Regions from separate parts of the Pantoea sp. SGAir0215 genome, predicted to be linked through region 3. Evidence: predicted binding sites of a transcription regulator. Region 3 holds the regulator's gene; each other region holds the start of a gene.

Evidence for each region. The regulator CRP, encoded in region 3, controls carbon source genes, mostly activating them, when cyclic AMP is high. The targets are predictions, from matches to a motif close to ATGTGANNNNNNTCACAT.
Region 1: a site for CRP is predicted at 719-736, ahead of pth (aminoacyl-tRNA hydrolase). Genes of this name have one in related genera too.
Region 2: a site for CRP is predicted at 1,319-1,336, ahead of garD (galactarate dehydratase). Genes of this name have one in related genera too.

What each region holds. Positions count from the first base shown of each region.
Region 1 covers NZ_CP028031.1:2,406,234-2,408,505, reverse strand. The annotation lists gene C1N64_RS11315 (GGDEF domain-containing protein) at 1-361, shown strand, start outside; gene ychH (stress-induced protein YchH) at 362-637, opposite strand; gene pth (aminoacyl-tRNA hydrolase) at 896-1,483, shown strand; gene ychF (redox-regulated ATPase YchF) at 1,591-2,272, shown strand, end outside.
Region 2 covers NZ_CP028031.1:4,089,581-4,091,852, forward strand. The annotation lists gene C1N64_RS19085 (MFS transporter) at 1-1,004, opposite strand, end outside; gene garD (galactarate dehydratase) at 1,515-2,272, shown strand, end outside.
Region 3 covers NZ_CP028031.1:255,109-257,380, reverse strand. The annotation lists gene C1N64_RS01395 (YccS/YhfK family putative transporter) at 1-452, opposite strand, end outside; gene crp (cAMP-activated global transcriptional regulator CRP) at 511-1,143, opposite strand; gene C1N64_RS01385 (OsmC family protein) at 1,446-1,850, shown strand; gene C1N64_RS01380 (phosphoribulokinase) at 1,880-2,272, opposite strand, start outside.

The DNA of each region.
Region 1 (2,272 bases), 2.2 Mb from region 3:
AGGCATTAATGACCGCTACGGGCATCATCAGGGCGACCAGGTTCTGATTGATTTCAGTCACCGTGTGTCCGGCATGCTGCCTGAAGGGGCGCGCTTTGCGCGACTGGGCGGCGAAGAATTTGCCGCCCTTCTGCCGATGATGTCAGCACAGGCTAACGTCTGGTGCGAGCAGGTGCGCCAGGCGATCCACCTTTCCCGACCGGGGCAGATTCCCTATTCCGTCAGCATTGGCTTCTCTACCGCCGACAATCGCCACATTGATTTTGGCGAACTGATGGCGCTGGCTGACAAAGCGCTCTATCAGGCAAAAGCCAAAGGCAGAAACCGAACCCAATCCTGCCTGACGTTGCCGGGAACGTGATTATGACGAGTGATGGCTGCGGCGGCAGCGTTTATCGCCATAATGCCGCTCCCAGTAATAGCGATCTTCGACTTTCTCACGACCGCTAATGCAGGCACCGGCCAGCCATAACAGTGCGCCAAAGAAAATCCCAAACATCGCGCCCTGCGCCAGTATCTGCGGCAGATTTAAAGAGGGAAGTTGGTTGATAATCGAAAAACCAACGCCGAGTACCATGGTCACTAAGCCCAGTGCCATTAAGGCATTTCCTGCCATACGTGAGTGATGACGTTTCATCTTTCACCTCCTGACGGTGCGGTCCGATGAGCGCACACAATGTTAACCTGTCAGTAGTTTAGGCAATGACAGCAGGCTAATTTGTGCACTTCGTCACACTCAGAGCAGGATAAGTGTGACCAAAGCATAATTACAGCTTATTGATTTAGATGGAAAACAATTAATCACCGACACTAATAATTCGTGGCTCACACTTTGTGATCCGCAGCCTGGCACAGTAAACTACTGCCCTTTGGTGATAACAGCAGGATATCCCTTGTGAGCAGCATTAAACTGATTGTCGGCCTGGCGAATCCCGGTGCGGAATATGCCGCCACGCGCCATAACGCGGGTGCGTGGTATCTGGATTTGCTGGCTGAGCGGCACAATCAGTCGTTAAAAGAAGAAGCCAAATTTTTCGGTTATACGGCGCGACTGGCGCTGGCGGGCGAAGATGTCCGACTGCTGGTGCCCACCACCTTTATGAACCTCAGCGGCAAAGCGGTCGCGGCGATGGCGACCTTCTACCGTATTGCGCCCGAAGAAATTTTAGTGGCGCACGATGAACTCGATCTGCCACCGGGCATTGCGAAATTCAAACAAGGCGGCGGTCACGGCGGTCATAACGGCCTGAAAGACATCATCAGCAAGCTGGGCAATAATAATAACTTTCATCGTCTGCGCATCGGTATCGGCCATCCCGGTGACCGCAACAAAGTGACCGGATTTGTGTTAGGCAAACCGCCCGCCAGCGAGCAAAAGCTGATCGATGACGCCATTGATGAAGCAGCGCGCTGCACCGAACTGTGGTTGAAGGAAGATCGCATTAAGGCAATGAACCGCCTGCATGCCTTTAAGCCTGTCTAATCGCCCCGATTGTCGCGAATCTGTGTATAATGCGCGAAAATTATCTTACGTTTCCGGCGGCGCCTGCGTTCAGGCGTTGCCCATCCAGCTATAAAGGGTATTAAACCATGGGATTCAAATGCGGTATCGTGGGCCTGCCAAATGTCGGTAAATCCACTCTGTTTAACGCGCTGACAAAAGCGGGTATTGAAGCGGCGAACTTCCCCTTCTGCACCATTGAACCCAACACGGGCGTTGTACCTATGCCTGACCTGCGTCTGGATCAGCTGTCCGAGATCGTCAAGCCACAGCGCGTGGTTCCGACTACCATGGAATTCGTCGATATCGCCGGTCTGGTAAAAGGTGCATCAAAAGGTGAAGGCCTGGGCAACCAGTTCCTGACCAATATCCGTGAAACCGAAGCGATCGGCCACGTGGTTCGCTGCTTTGAAAACGACAATATTATCCACGTGAATAATAAAGTCGATCCGGCTGATGATATCGAAACCATCAACACCGAGCTGGCGCTGGCGGATCTGGACACCTGTGAACGTGCACTGCAGCGCGTGCAGAAAAAAGCCAAAGGCGGCGATAAAGACGCGAAAGCGGAACAGGCGGCGCTGGAGAAATGTCTGCCTCATCTGGAAAACGCGGGCATGCTGCGCGCGCTGGATCTGACCGATGAGGACAAAGCCGCTCTGCGCTATCTGAGCTTCCTGACGCTCAAGCCCACGATGTACATCGCCAATGTCAACGAAGATGGCTTTGAAAACAACCCGTACCTGGATAAAGTGCGCGAAATCGCCGCCA
Region 2 (2,272 bases), 650 kb from region 3:
AGCATCCCGAGCACAATGGGCGTTTTGCGGGCAATGTTCAGGGAGCCGGTTTTGCGCATCAGCCAGTCGGAGATCACGCCACCCAGCACGCCGCCAATAAAGCCGCACAGTGCCGGTACGGAGGCAACAAAACCGGCTTTAAGAATCGACATTCCGCGCGCCTGAACCAGATAAACCGGAAACCAGGTGATAAAGAAATAGGTCAGTGCGTTGATGCAGTACTGGCCAATATAGATACCGATCATCATGCGTGACTGCAGCAGCTGTTTGATCTGGAACCGCTTGTCACGGAAGCTGACGTTTTGCTTTTCGCTTTTCTGATCCATGTTGATCAGTGCACCGCCCTGCTCCATGTATTCCCGTTCCGCCTGATTAACGCCAGGATGATCGCTGGGATCGTGAATCACTTTGAGCCAGATAAGGCTCAGGATGATGCCCAGTCCCCCCATGAACCAGAAGACATGAGCCCAACCGACTGCGGAGGTTAGCCAGCCCATGATGGGTGCGAAAATCACGGTCGCAAAATACTGGGCAGAATTGAAAATGGCCACGGCGGTACCGCGCTCCTGAGCCGGAAACCAGGCGGCCACAATCCGGCTGTTACCCGGAAATGAAGGTGCTTCTGCCAGCCCCACCATAAAGCGCAGCATAAACAGCGCCATAACGATGGTGTAACCACTGAACAGGTCCACGAAACCTTGCAGCAAGGTAAATAACGACCAGAGGAAGATGCTCCAGAAATAGACGCGTTTGGACCCAAAGCGATCCAACAGCCAGCCGCCGGGGATTTGTCCAATAACATAGGCCCACGAAAACGCCGAGAAGATGTAACCCATGCCCACGGGATCGAGGCCAATATCCTTTGCCATCGCGGAGCCAGCGATGGATAACGTCGCCCGGTCGCCGTAGTTGAATGAGGTCACAATAAACAACATGACCACAATCCAGTAGCGTGCATTTGTCCGTTTCTGGACCGCCTCTGACGTCTGGTGAAAACTACTCATGATGCACTCCTGAAAAATAGCGAAAGTGACATTCGCTCTGACTGCATACACATCGCGTTGGGTATCAGAGAGATGTAGGTTAAACACGGCGATTTTTTTATTGGCAAATTGCTCACGCGGCGTGACAGATAACCTGACCGGGGAAACGGAAATCAGTATAAGAAGTGGGTTTCACGGTGACATTGGAATATCTCCCTGGAATAAGGAGAAGGAATCGTGCTTTTTTGGGCTATTGCATAAAACACTGCGGCGCATTTCACGTATTTTGGTATTCCTCACCCAAAGCCAGTTCCTACGCCCGACGATCGCCGGCTTTGTGAGAATCTTCACTTGATTTGGTACAAAGACATGAAAACGGCCGTCTCTGAAGGCTGAATGTAGGTCAATTGCACAATGTGCAGGTGAGAACCCCTCTTTATACTGACGGTGGCAAATACTGAACCTGTGACATCTGACTTCTTATAATGAATGCGCCACAGAAATAAGGCGCGACGCACTGGAAGGTGAGCGATGATCCCCCTGTCAAACGAACAACCGCTCTATATCAAAGTTCATGAAAACGATAACGTGGCCATTGTGGTTAACAGCCAGGGACTGCCTGCCGGTACCACGTTTCGTGATGGCTTAACTCTGACCGAGCATATTCCCCAGGGACACAAGGTGGCGCTGCAGGCTATTCCTGGTGGGCAGCCCATATTGCGCTATGGCGAGGTGATTGGGCTGGCCATGCGTGATATCGCCCAGGGGAGCTGGATCGACGAATCGCTAATTGCTCTGCCGGACGCCCCGGACTTAGCGCATTTACCTTTAGCGAATAATGTGCCGCCGGCGTTACCGCCGCTGGACGGTTATACCTTTGAGGGCTATCGCAACGCCGACGGCAGCGTGGGCACCCGTAATCTGTTGGGGATCACCACCAGCGTGCACTGCGTCGCGGGCGTGGTGGATTATGTGGTGCAAATCATTGAGCGTGATTTACTGCCCCGCTATCCCAACGTTGATGGCGTGGTGGCGCTGAATCATCTTTATGGCTGTGGCGTGGCGATCAATGCCCCCGCGGCGGTGATCCCGATCCGAACCGTTCATAATCTGGCCCTGAATGCCAATTTCGGCGGCGAAATCATGGTGGTCAGTCTGGGATGCGAAAAGTTACAACCCGAACGCCTGCTGACCGGCACGCCTGACGTACAGCCCATCTCGCTGGACGATGCGGATATTGTGCGTTTGCAGGACGAGAGCCGGGTGGGCTTCGGTGCCATGGTGGATGA
Region 3 (2,272 bases):
AACCAGTTAAACAGGCCATACCACAGCGTACCGCCGATGTAGAGCAGGGGCGGTACGTAAATGGGCATGCGGCCAATCAGGCTGGTGGTAAATATCGCTGCGATCAGTGTGGCAGGGAGTAACCGTGCGTGCAGTGGGCTGATTTCACCTGTCACGCCCAGCAGCAAAGGCAGGGCGAAAAGAATAAGCGGTAAGGGCACGTCTTTAAACAGAAGCCACTGCATCAGTAAGCTACCCAGGGCAAACAGGCTGCCGCCGACAATCAGGCGTTTAAAGAAACGTTTGTGGGGCGTATCCAGACCGGCAATATTGCAGCAGGCAGGCACCAATGAGAATAGCAATCCTTTTTGCAGATCGCCAAACAGCCAGCCGAGCGCGACGGGGAGACACAACACCAGTGTCTGGCGCAGGGCATAGTTAACTTCAGGGTGATAAATTATTCTTCGCCACATCGGCTCAACGCAAATAATTCACGGCATAACGTTGCCATTATGCCGTGAAGAATAAAGCTTAGCGCGTGCCGTAAACAACAATTGTTTTGCCGTGTGCGGAGATCAGATTCTGGTCTTCCAGCATCTTCAAAATACGTCCCACGGTTTCACGTGAACATCCCACGATTTGGCCAATTTCCTGACGCGTAATTTTGATTTGCATGCCGTCAGGATGCGTCATGGCATCCGGCTGTTTCGCCAGGTTGAGCAACGTCTGCGCAATGCGACCGGTGACATCAAGGAACGCGAGGTTGCCCACTTTTTCCGATGTGACCTGCAGACGGCGCGCCATTTGCGAGGAGAGGCGCATGAGGATGTCCGGATTCACCTGAATCAGCTGACGGAATTTTTTGTAGGAAATCTCTGCCACTTCGCACGCGGTTTTCGCACGTACCCAGGCGCTGCGCTCCTGACCTTCTTCGAACAGGCCAAGCTCACCAATAAAGTCGCCCTGATTCAGATAGGACAGAATCATCTCCTTGCCTTCTTCATCCTTAATCAGTACCGCAACGGAACCTTTAACGATGTAGTAAAGCGTTTCCGCCTTTTCACCTTGATGAATGAGCGTACTTTTGGATGGATACTTGTGAATATGGCAATGGGACAGGAACCATTCAAGTGTAGGGTCTGTTTGCGGTTTGCCGAGAACCATTCGCTATTATCCTCTGTTGTAATCGTGCCCAAAATACAGGGCTCTGTTTCCCTGCCAGGCGATGTAAGCGTTAAGCGTCTTTCCATTCAGGAAATTATTCGGGCTGCATTCGGCGCAGTGCGCATCATTCTTCCCGGCTTCGTCTTCGGATGACGAAAAATATTTTCAGCTCTGTTTGTAGCACAGCTTACGTCGACTGTCTTGTGTTGTCTCGCTTCAGCAAGATGGCGTTTTCTCTGGATTGCTGTTTCCCAGGCAAAAGCGTACGCTGAGCCAAAACAGGGTATTCTGAGGTCAAAATTATGCAGGCACGCGTCAAATGGGTTGAAGGGTTAACATTCCTGGGGGAATCATCGTCCGGCCATCAGGTACTGATGGATGGCAATTCTGGCGATAAAGCGCCGAGCCCTATGGAGATGGTGCTGATGGCGGCAGGGGGATGCAGCGCCATTGACGTTGTGTCAATTTTGCAAAAAGGCCGCAACGATGTGGTTGATTGCGAAGTGAAACTATCGTCTGAACGTCGGGAAGAAGCCCCCCGCATCTTTACCCATATCAATCTGCATTTTATCGTCAGCGGCAACGCACTTTCGGATAAAGCCGTGGCACGCGCTGTCGATCTGTCCGCGGAAAAATATTGCTCTGTCGCCATCATGTTAGGCAAAGGCGTCAACATTACCCACAGCTACGAAGTGATTGCGCTGTAATCTCACAGAGGCCAGGCTGGCCTCTGTGGTTATTCAATCCGTTTCCCTTCCATGAGCCGTTTTACTAACGGCGCCATAATTAACTCCATCGCCAGTCCCATTTTGCCGCCGGGTACCACCAACGTGTTGATATTGGAAATAAACGATCCCTGCAGCATGGCCAGCAGATAGGGAAAATCAATGTCTTCCAGCCCCTGAAAGTGGATAACCACAAAGCTTTCATCCAGCGAAGGGATGGTGCGCGCGGCAAAGGGATTAGAGGTATCCACCGTGGGGACGCGCTGAAAGTTAATATGGGTTCGTGAAAACTGCGGCGTAATGAAATTGATGTAATCTTCCATGGAACGCACTACCGAATCCATCACCGCTTCGCGTGAATGGCCACGCTCGCTGGTATCGCGCACCAGTTTCTGAATCCACTC